One region of the Thalassotalea atypica genome, then DNA from elsewhere that is predicted to be linked to it. Evidence: predicted binding sites of a transcription regulator. Region 1 holds the regulator's gene; the other holds the start of a gene.
What was found. Region 1 encodes FliA, which starts transcription of late flagellar genes. Its sites were predicted from a motif close to CTAAAGNTNNNNNNNNNNNNGCCGATA; they were not measured.
Positions count from the first base shown of each region.

Region 1 (9,434 bases):
GTGTTGGTTAATAAATCAGCTGTCGTTCCATAGTAGGCTGACATTGGTCTGGTTATTGCTAAATTCGTGTTAGTGTCAAAAAACTAACATAAAGAAGCAATGCAGTTATTAGCTAATTTTTCCCAGTTTAATAAAAGTAAGTTCCATCACTTATCGGGTGTTGGTACGCCACTGTTGATCATAGCGATATTAGGTATGGTCGTGCTTCCCATGCCTGCATTCTTACTCGATATTTTATTTTCGTTCAATATAGCGTTAGCGCTGGTTGTACTACTGATCACTGTCTATACCCTTAAGCCATTGGAGTTTGGCTCGTTTCCGGCCGTATTGCTTATCGCAACTATCTTACGCTTGGCGTTGAACGTGGCCAGTACACGTGTGGTATTACTTGAAGGCCACGAAGGACCAGATGCCGCGGGCAAAGTAATTGAAGCGTTTGGCTCGGTAGTTATTGGGGGAAACTATGCCGTTGGTTTAGTCGTCTTCTTGATCTTAATCATCATCAACTTCATGGTTGTCACAAAAGGTGCAGGGCGCATATCAGAAGTAACAGCACGTTTTACCTTGGATGCTATGCCAGGTAAACAAATGGCGATAGATGCGGACTTAAACGCAGGTTTTATTTCTCAAGAACAAGCACGAGAGCGTCGTATTGAAGTGACCAGTGAAGCGGATTTTTATGGTTCGATGGATGGTGCCAGTAAATTTGTAAAAGGCGACGCCATTGCAGGCATCTTAATTTTATTCATCAACATTATTGGTGGCCTAGTCATCGGTATGGTGCAGCATGATTTAAACTTTGACTCAGCAGTTGAAATTTATACCTTACTGACCATTGGGGATGGCTTAGTAGCACAAATACCTGGCCTATTGCTCTCTGTCGGTACCGCAATCGTTGTCACACGCCAAAATACCTCGCAAGATATGGGTGAGCAAGTCAGTGCTCAGCTTGGACAAGTTAAGTCACTATATATTGCGGCGGGTGTGATGTTTGTCATGGGCATAGTTCCAGGCATGCCACATTTAGCCTTCCTATTTTTCGCTTTTACTATCGGTGGTAGCGCTTTTTATATCAGTAAAAAGAAAGTGAAGAATGAGGAGTTGCAAGCAGCTAAAGAACAAGAAGATAAAGTACAAGCAGAGCAACAAAGCGCAGAAGTAAAAGAGTTAAGTTGGGACGATGTTAATCATGTCGATATTATTGGTCTTGAAATTGGTTACCGCTTAATTCCCTTGGTTGATAAATCCCAAGGTGGTGAGTTACTGAATCGTATTAAAGGCGTGCGTAAAAAATTGTCACAAGAATTTGGCTTTTTAGTGCCAGCGGTACATATTCGAGACAATTTAGATTTAGAACCAAATACATATCAAATTTCATTAATGGGAGTAACCGTTGGGGAAGCTGAGATCAGGCATGATCATGAGCTTGCCATCAACCCTGGTCAAGTCTTTGGTAATTTAGATGGCATTGTCACGAAAGACCCTGCATTTGGTTTAGATGCTGTATGGATAAAGCAATCGCAACGAGAACATGCGCAATCACTCGGCTATACCGTTGTTGATGCAGCTACAGTACTTGCGACACATTTAAGTCAAATACTGACCAATAATGCCTCTCAATTAATGGGTCACGAAGAAGTGCAAAACTTACTTGATATGCTGGGTAAAACTTATCCTAAATTAGTAGAAGGGCTGATCCCAGACACATTAAGTTTAGGCACTATAGTTAAAGTATTACAAAACTTGATGAATGAAGGTGTTGCCGTTAGGGACATGCGCAGTATCGTCCAAACCCTAGTTGAGTACGGGCCTAAGAGTCAAGATCCTGAAGTGTTAACCGCTGCTGTTCGCATCTCGTTACGCAAATTTATTGTCCAAGACCTTGTTGGACCTGCTCTTGAAGTACCTGTCATAACTTTGTCACCAGAGCTGGAACAGATGTTGCATCAGTCAATGCAAATGGCAGGTGATGATGGTGCAGGTATTGAACCTGGTTTAGCTGAAAGGTTACAGAAATCATTAACTGATGGCGCACAAGGCCAAGAACTAGCAGGCGATACCCCGATCTTACTGACATCAGGTATTTTAAGAACTGTGCTAGCTAAATTTGTTAAATATACCATCCCAAGTTTACGAGTTATTTCTTATCAGGAAATACCGGATGATAAACAAATTAAAATTGTCAGCGCTATTGGACAGTAACCGTAGTCATCGCCGAATTTGCCGCAGTAACTAGAATGAGTTTGACAAGAATGTCAAACAGAGGAGGTATCAGTGAAAATTAGACGATTCGTAGCCAGTGACATGCGTACGGCGTTAACTCAAATCAAAGAAGAGTTAGGACCAGACGCGGTAATTATGTCGAATAAAAAGATACCTGAAGGCGTTGAACTAATGGCCGCTGTTGATTATGGACAAGCTGTAGCTCAACCCGAGCAGGCGACAAGTGCTAAACAACAAGAGTCAACGGCTGCTCAGACCAAACCACAGCAAATTATGGCAGATGATACCGTCAATTTAAGCTCTCAGCCTCAAGCGACGATGAAGAGTAAAACACCGAAAACTGATACTTTACAAGCCTTGCTAGATCGCAAAGTACAAATGCAAAATCAACAGCAAGCAGCATCGACTCAGGCGGCTACTGAAACGAAAAAATACACAGGTAATAATCCACAAGTAGGTGGTCAATTGTCTGGACAAACGCCGACCAATTCAATTGAAGAGCAATTCAAAAGCTTTACCGAACGATTAGCACAATCGGCGCAAGACTCAGACAATGAGCATCTAGATAATTCACAATCACAGCTTACAAATGATGAGTCAATCGGCGAGATCAAAAATACAGTTTCGTCATCTGCCACAGTAAACATGGGTGATTTTAATAAGATGAAAGAAGAAATGGCTTCCATTCGTCAATTATTAGAGCATCAAGTGTCCGGTTTAATGTGGCAGGACATGGCGCAACGAGATCCTAGCAGAGCATTGCTGACGAATAAGTTAATGGAAATAGGCATTAGTGAGCAAATTGCTGATCAAGTGGCAGGTTACGTGCCAGCTCAAGCCTCTGAAGCTCAAGCCTTACAACACGCACTGTCGTTATTGTCGCAACAGCTCAATACCACACAAAACGATATTATAAAACGTGGTGGAGTTATCTCATTAGTTGGCCCAACAGGAGTAGGGAAAACGACAACTGTGGCAAAACTAGCGGCTAAATTTGCACAATTGCATGGTGCAGAGCATGTGGCACTAATCTCAACGGACACATACCGCATTGGTGGATTTCAACAACTCGAAACCTACGGTAAAATTATTGGTTGTCAGGTAAAACTTGCTAAAGATGCTTCGTCACTAGAGCAAATCCTGTCTGCTTTTTCGAACAAGAAATTAGTCTTAATTGACACGGCTGGTATGGGCCAACGCGATTTGCGTTTGGCAGAGCATTTGTCTTCTTTGGTTAGCAATTCAAGAGTGCGGATCAGAAACTACCTAGTTCTGTCAGCGAATACTCAGGCCAATGTAATGCAAGAAAACGTTGAAAGGTTTAAGAAAATTCCACTTTGTGGCTGTATTTATACTAAGCTAGATGAAAGTTTAAGTATTGGTGAGATTATCTCGACATCAATACAAAATGGTTTGCCAATCGGCTATCTAACCGATGGACAGCGTGTACCAGAGGATATTAAGGTTGCAAATGCTGGAAAATTAGTTAGTCTTGCAGAGAAAATGGCAAGCAAGTCATTAATTAAGAATTCAATGAACTCGCGAATGGTGTTAAAGTCAGCCCCAGCTATTAGCTAAAATTTTGAGAAGTTGTAAATGTTAGACCAAGCGAGTGGCTTAAGAAGAATGCAAGATTTGAAACAAATTAAAGTTATAGCCGTTTCCGGTGGTAAAGGTGGTGTAGGTAAAACTAACGTATCACTGAATACATCAATCGCGTTAGCTCAAGCTGGCAAACGCGTTTTAGTTCTCGATGCGGATTTAGGTTTAGCCAATGTTGATGTGATGTTAGGGTTGAGAGTTCAACGTAATATTTCTCATGTTTTAAGTGGTGAGTGTGAGTTAGATGACATCATCATAGAAGGCCCAAGCGGTATAAAAATAATTCCCGCAACGTCTGGCTCCCAATCTATGGTGGATTTAACACCAGCAGAGCATGCAGGCTTGATTCGCGCATTTAGCGAGTTAAAAACTGAATTTGATATCTTAATAGTAGATACGGCAGCAGGTATTTCTGACATGGTACTGAGTTTTTCTCGGGCCGCACAAGATGTTATGTTAGTCGTATGCGATGAGCCTACATCAATTACCGATTGCTATGCCCTAATGAAGCTCCTGAGTCGCGACCATGGTGTGTTTAAATTCAAAGTTGTTGCTAATATGGTACGTAGTCAACGTGAAGGTCAACAGCTTTTCGGTAAATTAACTAAAGTTACGGATCGTTTTTTAGATGTGGCCTTAGAGCTAGTAGCCATCATTCCATTTGATGAAAATATTAGAAAGTCCGTACGAAAGCAAAAAGTGATTGTTGAAGCGTTTCCCGCTTCTCCTGCGGCTATGGCGTTTAAAGATTTAGCAAATAAAGTCTGTAAATGGCCTATACCCCATCAGCCGTCAGGTCACTTAGAGTTTTTTATCGAACAATTGTTAGAACAATAGTTTGTTACCCTCGGAGCTATAGTGGCTAAAACCAATGCATATAGTAACCAAACCGATAAGTCTGCCTTATTAGAGCAACATACTGTTTTAGTAAAACGCATCGCTTACCACCTATTGGCACGCCTACCTGCAAGTGTTCAAGTAGAAGATTTAATTCAATCCGGCATGATTGGCTTGTTTGAAGCTGCAACCAACTTTGATTGTAGCAAAGGCGCCAGTTTTGAAACCTTCGCAGGTATTCGTATTCGCGGTGCTATGCTTGATGAAATAAGGAAAGGGGATTGGACCCCACGCTCCGTTCACAAAAACAGTCGTATGGTCAGTGATGCCATCAGAAGTTTAGAAGCTCAATATGGTCGAGATGTTTCAGATAGTGAAGTTGCTGAAAAACTTGAAATTTCGTTAAATGAATACCATCATATTCTTAATGAAGTCAGTGCTGGCAAAATAATTGGCATTGAAGACTTAGGGGTCAGTGATGATTCGATTAATTATGAACACAGCTACAAAGTAGACGACCCTTATCAATCAATTGAGCAAATAGTTTTTAAAAAAAAGTTAACAGAATGCATTTCGACTTTACCTGAGCGAGAAGCTTTAGTACTGTCACTGTATTATGATGAAGAGCTTAATTTACGGGAAATAGGACAAGTTCTTGACGTAAGTGAGTCAAGAGTGAGTCAAATACATAGTCAAGCCATGCATCGATTAAAAGCACGTATGCAATCTTGGCAAAGTTAAGTAGAATAAGAAGTTATAGTTACTTGTTAATATCCGGAGGATGTCTTGGATAAAAATATGAAAGTACTTGTTGTTGATGACTTTTCAACCATGAGACGAATTGTAAAAAATTTATTACGTGATTTAGGTTTTACTAATATTCAAGAAGCAGATGATGGCAGCACTGCCTTACCAATGTTACAAGGCGGTGACTTTGATTTTGTCGTGACCGACTGGAACATGCCAGGCATGCAAGGTATAGATCTACTCAAAGCTATTCGTGCTGACGAAAAATTAGCACACATACCTGTTTTGCTTATTACTGCTGAAGCTAAGAAAGAGCAAATTGTGATGGCCGCTCAAGCGGGTGTTAACGGTTATATTGTTAAGCCGTTCACCGCTGCAACATTGAAAGAAAAATTAGATAAAATTTTTGAACGTTTAGGCTAACCGCAACATAAGCGTGAGGGAATTCTATGAGTAATAATCCTAGCGGTAGAGTTACGTTAGAGCAAGCCAAGTTGATGGTCGAATATCTAGAAAACGGCCAACAAGATGAAGCTGACAAAATGATATCGGATCTTCAAAGTCCTATACATTCAGAACTTTTTGCCGAAATCGGAAAATTAACGCGTCAATTACATGACTCGATGAGTAATTTTCAAATTGATTCTCGATTGAGCGACCTAGCTAATGCCGATATTCCTGACGCTAAAGAACGCTTAACCTACGTTATTAGCCGTACTGAAGATGCGGCTAACAAAACGATGGACGCGGTCGAATCAATTTTCCCTGTGGTTGATAATATTCAACAGCAAATCAAAACGGTCAATCCATTGTGGATTAAATTAATGCACAATGATTTGGATTTAGGTGAATTTAAAAACCTATGTCTAGATATCGATAAACTGTTAAAAACAACAGGTACGGAAACTGAAAAAGTACATGCATTAATGACTGATGTACTGATGGCGCAAGATTTTCAAGATTTAACCGGACAAGTTATTCGAAAAGTTATTGACCTTGTTATCGAAGTTGAAGAAAGCTTGATTAATATGCTGACCATGTTTGGCGTAACAGAAGAAGAGCAGAAAAAAGCTAAGCTCAAAACAGGGGATAACCTTGTAGAAGGGCCAATTGTAAATACTGAAGACAGAGATGATGTTGTCGCTGATCAAGACGATGTTGACGATCTCTTATCTAGTTTAGGATTTTAGCGGGAGTTAGTGCATGTCCTTTGAAGCGGATGAAGAAATTCTACAAGACTTCTTAATAGAAGCTGGTGAAATTTTAGAATTATTATCAGAACAACTTGTAGAACTTGAAAATGACCCTGATAATGCTGATTTATTAAACGCAATATTTAGGGGCTTTCATACCGTTAAAGGCGGTGCTGGCTTCTTGGCATTGACAGAGCTTGTCGAGGTTTGTCACGGTGCCGAAAACGTGTTCGATATTTTAAGAAACAACCAACGTTCAGTGACACCTGAATTGATGGATGTCATCTTACAGGCACTTGATACCATCAACGAACAATACGCTCGTGTACAAGCACGCGAAGCGATGGACACTCCAGATCCTGGATTAATCGAAGAACTTCACCGTTTAAGTATTCCAGAGACTGAAGAAACTACTGCAGCGCCGCAAGAAGTTGCCCCAGAGCCTGAGCCAGTCGTTAGTACAGATACTAGCGCAAGTGATGGCGATGAGATGACCGAAGATGAATTTGAGCGTTTGCTCGATGAATTACATGGCCCAAGTGGCGGTCCTTCTGCTACTAAAACCCCAGAAACCACAGGGACGTCTTCAAGCAGTGATGAAATTTCGGATGACGAGTTTGAATCATTGTTAGATGAATTACACGGACAAGGTGCTTTTTCTGCTAATGTAAGCGGTGGAGCTTCTGCGCAACCAGCACCTAGTTCAGATGAAATTAATGATCTAGAGTTTGAAGAATTACTGGATCAATTACATGGCAAAGGAAATGCGCCGAAAGCATCATCAAAAGTAGAACCTGAAAAATCAGCACCTACCCCAGTAGAGTCAGCTAAGCCTGTACAAAAAACACCTGCGAAAGCTGTGCCAAAACCGGCTGCTAAAGCAAGCCCTAAAACTGCCGATAAAAAGCCTGCTGCACCTGCCGCTCCACCAGCGGAAACTACAGTTCGTGTTGATACTAAGCGTCTAGACCAAATTATGAACATGGTAGGCGAATTAGTATTAGTCCGTAATCGACTGACCTCACTTGGTATGACCAAAGAAGATGAAGATTTAACGAAAGCAGTATCAAATCTTGATGCCGTCACGACCGATCTTCAAGGTGCCGTCATGAAAACGCGTATGCAACCAATTAAGAAAGTGTTTGGGCGTTTTCCTCGGGTTGTTCGCGACTTAGCTCGTAGTTTGAGTAAAGAAATTAAACTTATACTTGAAGGTGAAGAAACTGATCTAGATAAGAACTTAGTTGAAGCGTTAGCAGATCCGTTGGTGCATTTGGTTCGTAACTCTGTCGATCACGGTATTGAAGAACCATCAGTAAGGGTAGCCAACGGAAAACCCAGCGAAGGTACCGTTATTCTATCAGCCTCGCAAGAAGGGGATCATATCCTGTTAACCATTAAAGATGATGGCGCCGGGATGAATGCTGAAAAATTGAAAAGTATTGCTATTGAACGCGGTGTGCTTGATGCAGAAGCTGCAGCAAGAATGCCTGAGAAGGAAGCGTTCAACCTTATTTTTGCACCAGGTTTTTCAACTAAAACTGAAATTTCTGAAGTATCAGGCCGTGGCGTTGGTATGGATGTTGTCAAAACTAAAATTACTCAGTTAAACGGCACCGTGAACATTGATTCTGAGCTCGGTGTTGGCACTATTTTAGAGATAAAAGTACCGCTTACTTTAGCAATTCTACCTACTCTTATGGTTATTGTAGGCAATCAAACGTTTGCACTTCCTCTAGCGGGCGTCAATGAAATATTTCATTTAGATTTAACCAACACGAATATTGTGGACGGTCAATTAACGATTATTGTTCGTGACAAAGCTATTCCGTTGTTCTATTTAGATCAATGGCTTGTAAGAGACTTTAAAGATGAACAAAAATCCCGTGATTCTGGGCATGTTGTTATCGTACAGCTAGGCTCTCAGCAAATAGGGTTTGTTGTGGATAGTTTGATTGGTCAAGAAGAAGTTGTTATTAAACCGCTTGATAGGCTACTTCATGGCACGCCTGGTATGGCGGGTGCTACGATTACCAGTGATGGTGGTATTGCATTGATTCTGGATGTTCCTAGTATGCTTAAGCATTACGCAAAGAAATCGGCTGTACATAAAAAGCTGCGCTCTTAACCTATAAAACCAAAGAGATAACAAATGGCCTATAAGGTATTAGTTGTTGATGATTCAAGTTTTTTTAGGCGACGGGTCAGCGATTTATTAGAATTGGATCCAAACCTAACAGTTGTTGATGTTGCAACTAACGGTAGGGAAGCCGTTGAAAAAGCCATAGCGCTAAGGCCCGATGCCATCACCATGGATATCGAAATGCCGGTTTTAAATGGCATTGAAGCGGTTAAAAAAATTATGGTTGAATCGCCCACCGCCATAATGATGTTTTCTTCATTGACTCATGAGGGAGCTAAAGCAACATTAGATGCTCTTGATGCTGGGGCATTGGACTTTCTTCCTAAAAAATTTAATGAAATTGCCAAGAATACAGATGACGCTGGTAGCTTATTGCGTGAACGCGTTGTCCAGCTGGCACGAAAATCAAAGTTCTTAAAAAGAAAACCAAGATCATTGATAATGCCTCGGGAGACAAAACTTAAAGGCGCATCAAGTAAGCCTCTTCGACGTACGATGGGAGAGCTTAAACCTACGGTTAACTCCCCAGTAAGCGCGCAGGTGGTTAAAAGAAGCTCTGGCAAGTCATATAAATTACTCGCGATTGGCACCTCAACCGGAGGACCTATTGCGTTACAAAATATTCTCACGCAATTTCCTGCGGATTTCCCATTACCTATTATCATGATTCAGCATATGCCTGCCGCGTT
Region 1 covers NZ_AP027364.1:906,337-915,770, forward strand. Annotated here, with positions in the region: gene flhA (flagellar biosynthesis protein FlhA) at 100-2,202, shown strand; gene flhF (flagellar biosynthesis GTPase FlhF) at 2,275-3,801, shown strand; gene QUE03_RS04240 (MinD/ParA family protein) at 3,820-4,662, shown strand; gene QUE03_RS04245 (RNA polymerase sigma factor FliA) at 4,681-5,403, shown strand; gene cheY (chemotaxis response regulator CheY) at 5,449-5,832, shown strand; gene QUE03_RS04255 (protein phosphatase CheZ) at 5,859-6,599, shown strand; gene QUE03_RS04260 (chemotaxis protein CheA) at 6,613-8,730, shown strand; gene QUE03_RS04265 (protein-glutamate methylesterase/protein-glutamine glutaminase) at 8,755-9,434, shown strand, end outside.

Region 2 (9,434 bases), 450 kb from region 1:
AATTCGCCATAAATAAACTAGTGCGGCGAGCAAAATAGTGATGAAGATGCACGCTTCGATAAAGCCTGCCCAGCCAACTTCATCAAAAGCGATAACCCAAGCAAAAAGAAAAATAGTTTCTAAATCGAAAATAACGAAGAAGATGGCGTAGAGAAAAAAATGATTGGTGAAGCGGGTTCTATTGTCATCAACTGAAATAACACCCGACTCATAAGGTGTGTGTTTGGCTCTTGATTTAGTTTTGGGGCCGAGTACGTATGACAAAAGCAACATGCCAATAAGCATGATGACTAGGATGATGAAAAAGGCAGCAATTGGCCATAGTTGTTCTATTTGACTTGTAGTTTCCACAAATTCCCCAACAATCACTTCAGTGTGACAATTCCAATAAAGAAAAGATGATATGAACGCTCCGCTAGAAACAACACTGATATTGGTAGCGTACTAAGCAAGGTCACTTTTATTTACATCGATTCTTTCTAAATTGCTTAATTTTTAGTCTTATAATTTAAGGATAGTAAAAAATTTGGAAAAATGAAATTTATTCTTATATTTCAACAACTTTACTTATTAAAAGACGCAAAAGATGCCCTACCGAATTGTTCATTCAGCAATACAAGCCTTTGCTTGGGGTTTGACGAAATTTGTTCTTATTATATTAAGTCGTTCTTAGTGGTTTACCTCTTAAGATCTATAGCGCATTTTATTTTTAGTTAGAAGCATCTAAAGAAGTATAGAAAACAATTAGTTAAATTTACAAATAGCTAAATATAATTTTCATTAGTTTGCAGAAAAAATAAGATTAAACGCCATAAAAAAACGCTGATTAAAATCAGCGTTTTTTTATCTCTAAATGCGGTAAATATCAATTTAATATATTATCAATAGTCCCTTGTGCCAAAGGATGGTAGCCAGGTCGGGCTATTTGATATACTTCCCTAGCCCAAGCTTTCCCTTCACTTGACTCTGCCAATGATTTGTATATCGGCACAATCAACTTTCTGCGCCCAATGCCAATCAAATAATCTCTCATTGGCGCCATGACAACTTTGTAATTTGCCTTTAAAGCAAGCATGTACCAAGCGTGTGCAATTTCTGCATTGGTGCTTGTTGTTAGCTTAAATTGCTCATCCAACACTTTCATTTTTTCTAAAGAAATATTTACCGGCAAGTTATTAATGAAGTGCAGCCACTGATGAACTGTCCATTTGTCAGTTGGTAATGCTGATAACGATATTTGATCGCCAATATATTGAGATATTTGCTGATCAATTATGATGAATGCGTTTGAGGTTGGTTTTGGTACAAATGAAGGCAAGCCCTGCTCGTATATCCATTCATTGACCTGCTCCATACTAACAACACCAGGGTGTTTGTTGATCAATTCTTTTTCGATGTAAGTAACAAAAGCTTGTGTTCCAATCGGTTCGAAAGCGAATTGATCAAAATACTCACGGACGAACACGTCAAAGACATCACGACCAAACTTATTTTCTAAATAAATTAAGAACAATTGGCCTTTAGTATATGGCACTCCAGAAAAGGCGTCGTCAGGATCTCTGCCCGCTAAATCTATATAAAGCTGCGTATCGCCCGGAGGTAATTCAGCAATTTCATAACTTAAGCCTTGTGCGTCTAATGATTGCTCCATCACAGCACGGTTACGTCCAAATACTTCTTCCATGATGCGATTTTCAACATAACTGGTAAAGCCTTCGTTTAACCATAAATCGCGCCATGATTCGTTAGTCACCAAATTACCCGACCACGAATGTGCTAGTTCATGGGCAATAAGATTGACTAGGCTCTTGTCGCCGGCGATTACTGTTGGTGTAATAAAGGATAAACGAGGGTTTTCCATGCCGCCAAACGGAAAGCTTGGTGGCAAAATTAGTAGATCATATCTACCCCAACGGTATGGACCAAAGAGCTTTTCTGTCGCATCAATCATCGCCTGAGTATCGTTAAATTCTGCAACGGCTGAGTCAACAACACTTGGCTCTGCGTAAATACCAGTATATTTACTCATCGGCTTGAATGTTAAGTCCCCTACTCCAATTGCAATCAAGTATGGAGGAACAGGCTGCGGCATAGAAAAGTAGTAATCACCATCTTTTTTGGTGTCAGGCACATTATTCGCACTCATCACGGCGAGTAATTGAGGATCAGTACTGATCCGTGCTGTATAAGTCATACGGACACTTGGCGTATCTTGAATAGGGATCCAAGAACGTGCGTGAATGGCTTGGTTTTGACTAAACATAAACGGATGCTTTTTGCCTGCAGTCTGCGCTGGCGTTAACCATTGCAAACCTGATGCCTTGTCTGTCGATTGATAGTAAACACGTAACTTAGCGGCTTTAAATGGCGCACTCACCGTAAGCTTACTACCTAAAACATCGTCTCGTTTTGCTAATTCGAAATCAGCTTTTTGCCAATTGCCACTAGCACTTTTGGCCATCACTCGCTCAATAATAAGATCTCGTGTATCTAAATAAATTGGCTGGTTCGATTCACTGATCCAATGTAATGAAAGCTCGGCAAAACCTTCTAAAGCTTTTTCTTCAAAGTTGACAGACAAATCCAAATAGGCATGTTTGACTTTAACTTGGTCATAATTAGCATAGGTGTAATCGTCATTAACTTCGGCATAGGCAAGATTTACTATGCAAATTAGCGACAATAAGAAAACTGAAAAACGATGTTTCATTTATCTCTCTACTTTGTTGATGTATAAAAAATAGGCGTGTAGATTAAACCCAATCTACACGCCTATTCAACTGTTATATCTATTATACAATTTCTTTTTTCTATGGTTTTTCCATTTGGATCACAACACGGCGGTTTTTACTGCGGCCAATTACGCTGTTATTAGAGGCTATGTGTCTTTTCTCACCATAACCTTTAGCTTCTATTCGACTGGCATCAATGCCATTTTTAACAAAATATTCTCGAATTTTATTTGCTCGTTTCTCTGATGTTTTTTGGTTAGTCCAACGGCCACCATAACTATCAGAATAGGCATCAATTAGAACAAGCTCCAGTTCTGGATCTAAACTTAAATACTCACTGATCATCGCCATACGGCGCAAAGAAGCTTTAGTGAACTTATCGCCACCAAATTCAAAATTAAGTACGGTATAGGAAATATCCTCAAAGCTAAAATTCAGTAAATTCCCTAGACAACCAACGAATTCTCGATACGCTTCTTGAAAGCGGGCCGTCGACAATCCAACAGCTATTTTGTCTGCATTGCTATACCAATCATCATAATAAAACGTGGGATTCATGCCTTGCTCTAATTCACTGAGCATAGTCCAAGCAACTTTCTTGGATAGGCTAGGGTTGAATTGTTTAAACAACTTCATGTCTGCAAGTGTTCTATCACTCATACCTGGCCTAAAACTAGGGGCAACTGAACGTACTTCGGCTAATGAATAGCTGTCGGGCATCCTTAACATATCCAACTCAAACATCAAATTGTTTGAACGACTGGCTATACTCGCAAAGCGAGCTTCACCATAATTTGGAATGTTATGCGATAGAGTGCAATTTAAACGAGAGTTTTGAGACAGCTGCCACTCGGAACTAGCCAAATCCGCTTGATATTGGCGCATGCCTGCCTGTGCTTGGCTGGCTATAATTATCCCTAGAAATAGTGAAATTGTTTTTGTCATAGCATTCATTATTTAAAGTAACTTACACCCTATGTATCGACAGTCCTACGTTAAACTTTACCACTAATTAAAAAAAAGCGGGCTCTTAACAAATTCAGTAAACTCAGGTCGAGTTTGCTTGCTATATCTGAGATAATACAAAAATTATAGCTTTATTCATATCATTGTTCATTTATGTTAGACGTATCTAAAGAAACTACCGTAACCTCTAAAGAAGAAAAGTCGCCAATGGCGCAAAGATTCAGAGGATATTTCCCTGTAGTAATCGATGTAGAAACCGCAGGCTTTAATGCAAAAACCGATGCCCTCTTAGAAATGGCGGCCTGTACGTTAAAACTGGATGAGGCAAGTGGCGAATTTTCTATTGATGAGAAGATTTGGTTTAATATTGAGCCTTTTGAAGGCGCAAATCTTGAGCCCGCAGCATTAGAGTTTACCGGCATAGACCCAACAAACCCATTGCGCGGTGCAGTAGAAGAAAGCGATGCACTTAAAGAAATGTTTAAGCTCATTCGTAAAAAAATGAAAGCAGCAGGATGTCAACGCGCAGTTATGGTTGCTCATAACGCCGCCTTTGATTTAGGTTTCTTAAATGCAGCCATTGAACGTTGCAATATAAAGCGCAGTCCGTTTCATCCCTTTGTAAGCTTTGACACAACTACTTTATCCGGACTTGCTTTCGGTCAAACCGTGCTCGCTAAAGCTTGTGAAGCAGCAGAAATTGAGTTTAATAACAGTGAAGCTCACAGCGCACTTTATGATACCGAGAAAACGGCTGAATTGTTTTGCAAAATTATCAATAAATGGCAGCGCTTAGGTGGTTGGCCTTTAATTGCTGAAGAAGCCAAATAATGTATAAAAAAAGCCAGTCATTGACTGGCTTTTTTATTTACACTAATTTATTTTGTGGATAAATTATAATTCGTCAGCGTTATCCGCTAAGTAAGATGCAACACCTTCTGGAGATGCAGTCATACCTTTGTCACCTTTGTTCCAACCAGCAGGACACACTTCACCGTGTTCTTGGTGGAATTGTAATGCATCAACCATACGAATCATTTCATCAACGTTACGGCCTAGTGGTAAATCATTAACGACTTGATGACGAACATTGCCTTCTTCATCAATTAAGAATGAACCACGGAACGCAACACCTGCTTCAGGATGCTCAACGTCGTAAGCTTGACAAATTTCATGTTTAACGTCAGCAACTAAAGTGTATTGAACTGGGCCAATACCACCTTCATTTACTGGCGTGTTACGCCATGCATTATGAGAGAACTGAGAGTCAATAGAAACACCAATTACTTCGACGCCACGGCTTTGGAACTCTTCCATACGATGATCAAAAGCAAGTAACTCAGAAGGACATACAAATGTAAAATCTAATGGATAGAAAAATACAACTGCTTTTTTACCTTTAATTGCTTCTGAAAGTGTGAAGCTATCTACAATTTCACCGCTACCTAAAACTGCTGCTGCAGTGAAGTCCGGAGCTGGACGACCGACTAATACACTCATGTTATTCTCCAATGTTATAAAGTGTGACAATTAACAGCGTTAACCATTAATTAATTAATTCAACAGCACTAGTATTGTGCTGTATTGTAAAAATTCAACAGATTACTATGAATTTTCTTCAGTGCTTGCTTTGGCGGCAGACTCGGTAATTAACGTCTGTAATTCACCTTGTTGGTACATTTCCAAGATAATGTCACAACCACCAACTAGTTCACCGTCAATCCATAGTTGTGGAAATGTAGGCCAATCAGCATACTTTGGCAGCTCGGCACGAATGTCAGGGTTTTGTAGGATATCTACATAAGCAAACTTTTCACCACAAGACATTAACGCTTGTGAAGCTTGTGAAGAAAAGCCACAACTTGGCAACTTTGGTGAACCTTTCATATATAGCAAAATAGAATTTTCTGCGATTTGCTCTTTAATACGCTCAATAGTATCCATGACGACCTCTTTGCAAATGCTACAAGCACCATATGCTTATAATGCATTTTACTTAACTAAAAATAATAACTTAAACCTTGCAAAGTGATGGTATTACCCCAATATTTGGGTAAACTATGCAAGGCTTCGAAAACTTGAGTATTTTACTCGGTTTTTTATAAAAGCAAACTATTTCTTTAAGTTAAATTAAGAATATGTAAGTTTGTTGAATAATAAATATTTCTAATCAAAAAGTTCCTGGAGACTATAAATGGCTATTGAATTACCAGCATTACCTTATGCACAAGACGCATTAGAGCCGCACATTTCAGCAGAAACGCTATCATTTCACTACGGCAAGCATCACAACACATACGTTGTAAAGTTAAACGGTTTAATCGAAGGTACTGATTTCGAAGGTAAATCTTTAGAGGATATCGTTAAAACTTCAGAAGGCGGCGTATTTAACAACGCAGCTCAAATCTGGAACCACACTTTCTATTGGAACAGCCTAAGCCCAAATGGCGGTGGTGCTCCAACCGGCGCACTAGCTGACGCTATCAATGCAAGTTTTGGGTCATTTGATGAGTTTAAAGCACAATTCAACAACAGTGCAGTAAACAACTTCGGTTCAAGCTGGACTTGGTTAGTGCAAAACGCTGACGGCAGTTTAGCAATTGTAAATACATCAAATGCAGCAACACCATTAACTGACGAAGGTGTGACACCACTAATGACAGTTGATTTATGGGAACATGCTTACTACATTGATTACCGCAACCTACGTCCTAGTTACCTTGAAGGTTTCTGGGCATTAATTAACTGGGAATTTGCTTCAGCAAACTTCGCATAATTAATGAATGAGCATACTAAAAGTCAGTGTCTTCACTGACTTTTTTTTGCCTTCTTAAAGCTCTCGCCTTAAAAAAACACATTTCCAGCTAAATTCGCACGATAATATTTACACTTTTTTCTGCTAAAAACTTTCCTCTCTTTAGGAAAAAACTACTACGCTTATAAATAGATATTGCATTTCCTCGGTCTATATTAATACATCCTTTTCTGTCTGGGAGGCGATTATGAGTATTTTTGAGCATTATCAATCTCGTTATGATGAAGCACAGCAAGAAGAGTTTACTCTGCAAGAGTTCTTAAATATTTGTCGTGAAGATAAATATGCCTATGTAAGTGCTGCCGAACGGCTATTAAATGCCATAGGTGAACCGGAAATGGTGGACACTTCGAACGACCCAGCCCTTAGTCGTATTTTCTCAAACAGAGTCATCGCTCGTTATCCGGCTTTCAAAGATTTTTATGGTATGGAAGAAGCCATTGAACAAATAGTGTCTTATTTGAAGCATGCCGCGCAAGGCCTAGAAGAACAAAAACAAATTTTGTATCTATTAGGCCCTGTTGGTGGTGGTAAATCCTCACTGGCTGAGAAGTTAAAAGCGTTAATGCAGAATGAACCTATCTTTGTACTATGTGCAAATGGTGAGCGAAGCCCTGTCAACGATCACCCTTTTTGTCTATTTGACTCCAATTCTGACGGTAAAATACTTCAAGACGAGTACAACATCCCTGCGCGCTACTTGAATACGATTATCTCGCCTTGGGTTGCCAAGCGCTTGCACGAATTTAAAGGTGACATCGCTCAGTTTAAAGTTGTAAAAGTATATCCTTCTGTACTTGATCAAATAGCCATTGCAAAGACCGAGCCTGGAGACGACAACAATCAAGATATTTCATCTCTCGTAGGTAAAGTAGATATTCGTCAACTTGAGCACTTTGCCCAAAATGATCCCGATGCTTATAGTTACTCTGGCGCCTTATGCCGTGCTAATCAAGGTATGATGGAGTTTGTTGAGATGTTTAAGGCACCGATTAAAGTATTACACCCATTACTTACAGCCACCCAAGAAGGCAATTACAACCCAACCGAAGGCTTATCCGCACTGCCTTTTAACGGCATAATTTTAGCGCACTCAAACGAATCAGAGTGGCAAACGTTTAGAAACAACAAAAATAATGAAGCGTTTCTTGATCGAGTCTATATCGTCAAAGTACCTTATTGTATGCGTGTTTCTGAAGAAGTAAGAATTTACAAAAAGCTGTTAGAGCACAGTGAACTTAGCAATGCCCAATGCGCGCCTGATACCTTGGAAACCCTGGCACAGTTTTCTGTTTTATCACGCCTGAAAGATCCTGAGAACTCGAGCATCTATTCGAAAATGCGCGTTTACGATGGCGAAAGCCTAAAAGATACTGATCCTAAGGCCAAGTCCTATCAAGAATATCGAGACTATGCTGGTATCGATGAAGGCATGTCTGGGCTATCAACACGTTTTGCTTTTAAAATATTATCTCGCGTTTTTAATTTTGACCATTTAGAAGTTGCAGCAAATCCTGTTCACCTTTTCTATGTACTTGAGCAACAGGTAGAAAGAGAACAGCTACCAAGTGAGCAACAAGAACGATATTTAGAGTTTATTAAAGGCTACTTAACGCCGCAGTACATTGAGTTTATTGGGAAAGAAATACAAACGGCCTACTTAGAGTCCTACTCAGAGTATGGTCAGAACATTTTCGATCGATACGTCACCTACGCAGATTTCTGGATTCAAGATCAAGAGTATCGTGATGCAGAGACTGGGCAATTATTTAACCGAGAGGCCTTAAATAACGAATTAGAAAAAATCGAGAAACCCGCAGGCATCAGCAACCCTAAAGATTTCAGAAATGAAATAGTTAATTTTGTCTTACGCGCTAAAGCCAATAACAACGGGAAAAACCCTAATTGGACTAGCTATGAAAAATTACGCACGGTAATTGAAAAAAAAATGTTTTCCAATACTGAAGACTTGCTACCGGTCATTTCCTTTAATACCAAAACATCGACGGACGATCAGCAAAAACACGATGACTTTGTTGAACGTATGATGAGCAAGGGGTATACCCAAAAACAAGTACGGCTTTTATCAGAGTGGTATTTACGCGTCAGAAAATCTTCTTAACCTTGTATTAAGGAGATTAGCCTATGGCAAATTTTATTGATCGACGCCTAAACAGTAAAAACAAAAGCACGGTTAATCGTCAGCGCTTTATTAGAAGGTACAAGAATCAAATTAAGAAGTCTGTTTCTGATGCTATTAATAAGCGCGGCGTAACCGATATTGAGAGTGGCGAGAATATTTCTATTGCTCGCAAAGACCTCAGCGAGCCGATCTTCCACCAAGGAGAAGGCGGCATAAAAGATCGTGTTCACCCTGGCAATGATCAGTTTTCTACAGGTGATAAAATAAATCGACCACCAAAAGGGGCTGGCCAAGGTACTGGGCAAGGTGATGCAAGTAACAGCGGAGAAGGCCAAGAAGATTTTGTTTTTTCAATTTCGAAAGATGAATACCTAGACCTGCTATTTGAAAATCTAGAGTTGCCTAATTTAGAGCAAACTCAGTTTGATAAAATGATTGAGTACAAAACTGTACGCAGTGGGTTTTGTGCAGAAGGTTTGCCTGCCAATATTGATATTGTTAAGTCACTACAAGGTTCCATTGCACGCAGAATTGCAATGACATCAAGCAAACGCAAAGCATTGAAAGAAAAAGAAAGAGAACTCCTAGAACTAGAACAAGACAACCTCGACCATATTCAAGAAATTAAACAGATAAAACTTGAGATTGATGCGCTCAAGGAAAAAATTAAAAAAGTGCCTTTTATCGATACTTTTGATTTGCGCTACAGAAACTTTTCCAAAGAAGCTGTACCTACATCAAAAGCAGTGATGTTTTGTCTGATGGATGTTTCCGGTTC
Region 2 covers NZ_AP027364.1:1,352,708-1,362,141, reverse strand. Annotated here, with positions in the region: gene ndhC (NADH-quinone oxidoreductase subunit A) at 1-351, opposite strand, end outside; gene QUE03_RS06345 (M1 family metallopeptidase) at 866-2,710, opposite strand; gene QUE03_RS06340 (flagellar protein MotY) at 2,811-3,677, opposite strand; gene rnt (ribonuclease T) at 3,852-4,529, shown strand; gene QUE03_RS06330 (peroxiredoxin) at 4,593-5,198, opposite strand; gene QUE03_RS06325 (Grx4 family monothiol glutaredoxin) at 5,304-5,642, opposite strand; gene sodB (superoxide dismutase [Fe]) at 5,893-6,474, shown strand; gene QUE03_RS06315 (PrkA family serine protein kinase) at 6,701-8,635, shown strand; gene QUE03_RS06310 (YeaH/YhbH family protein) at 8,659-9,434, shown strand, end outside.
Region 2: the regulator FliA is predicted to act here: its motif matches at 3,712-3,738, upstream of QUE03_RS06340 (flagellar protein MotY).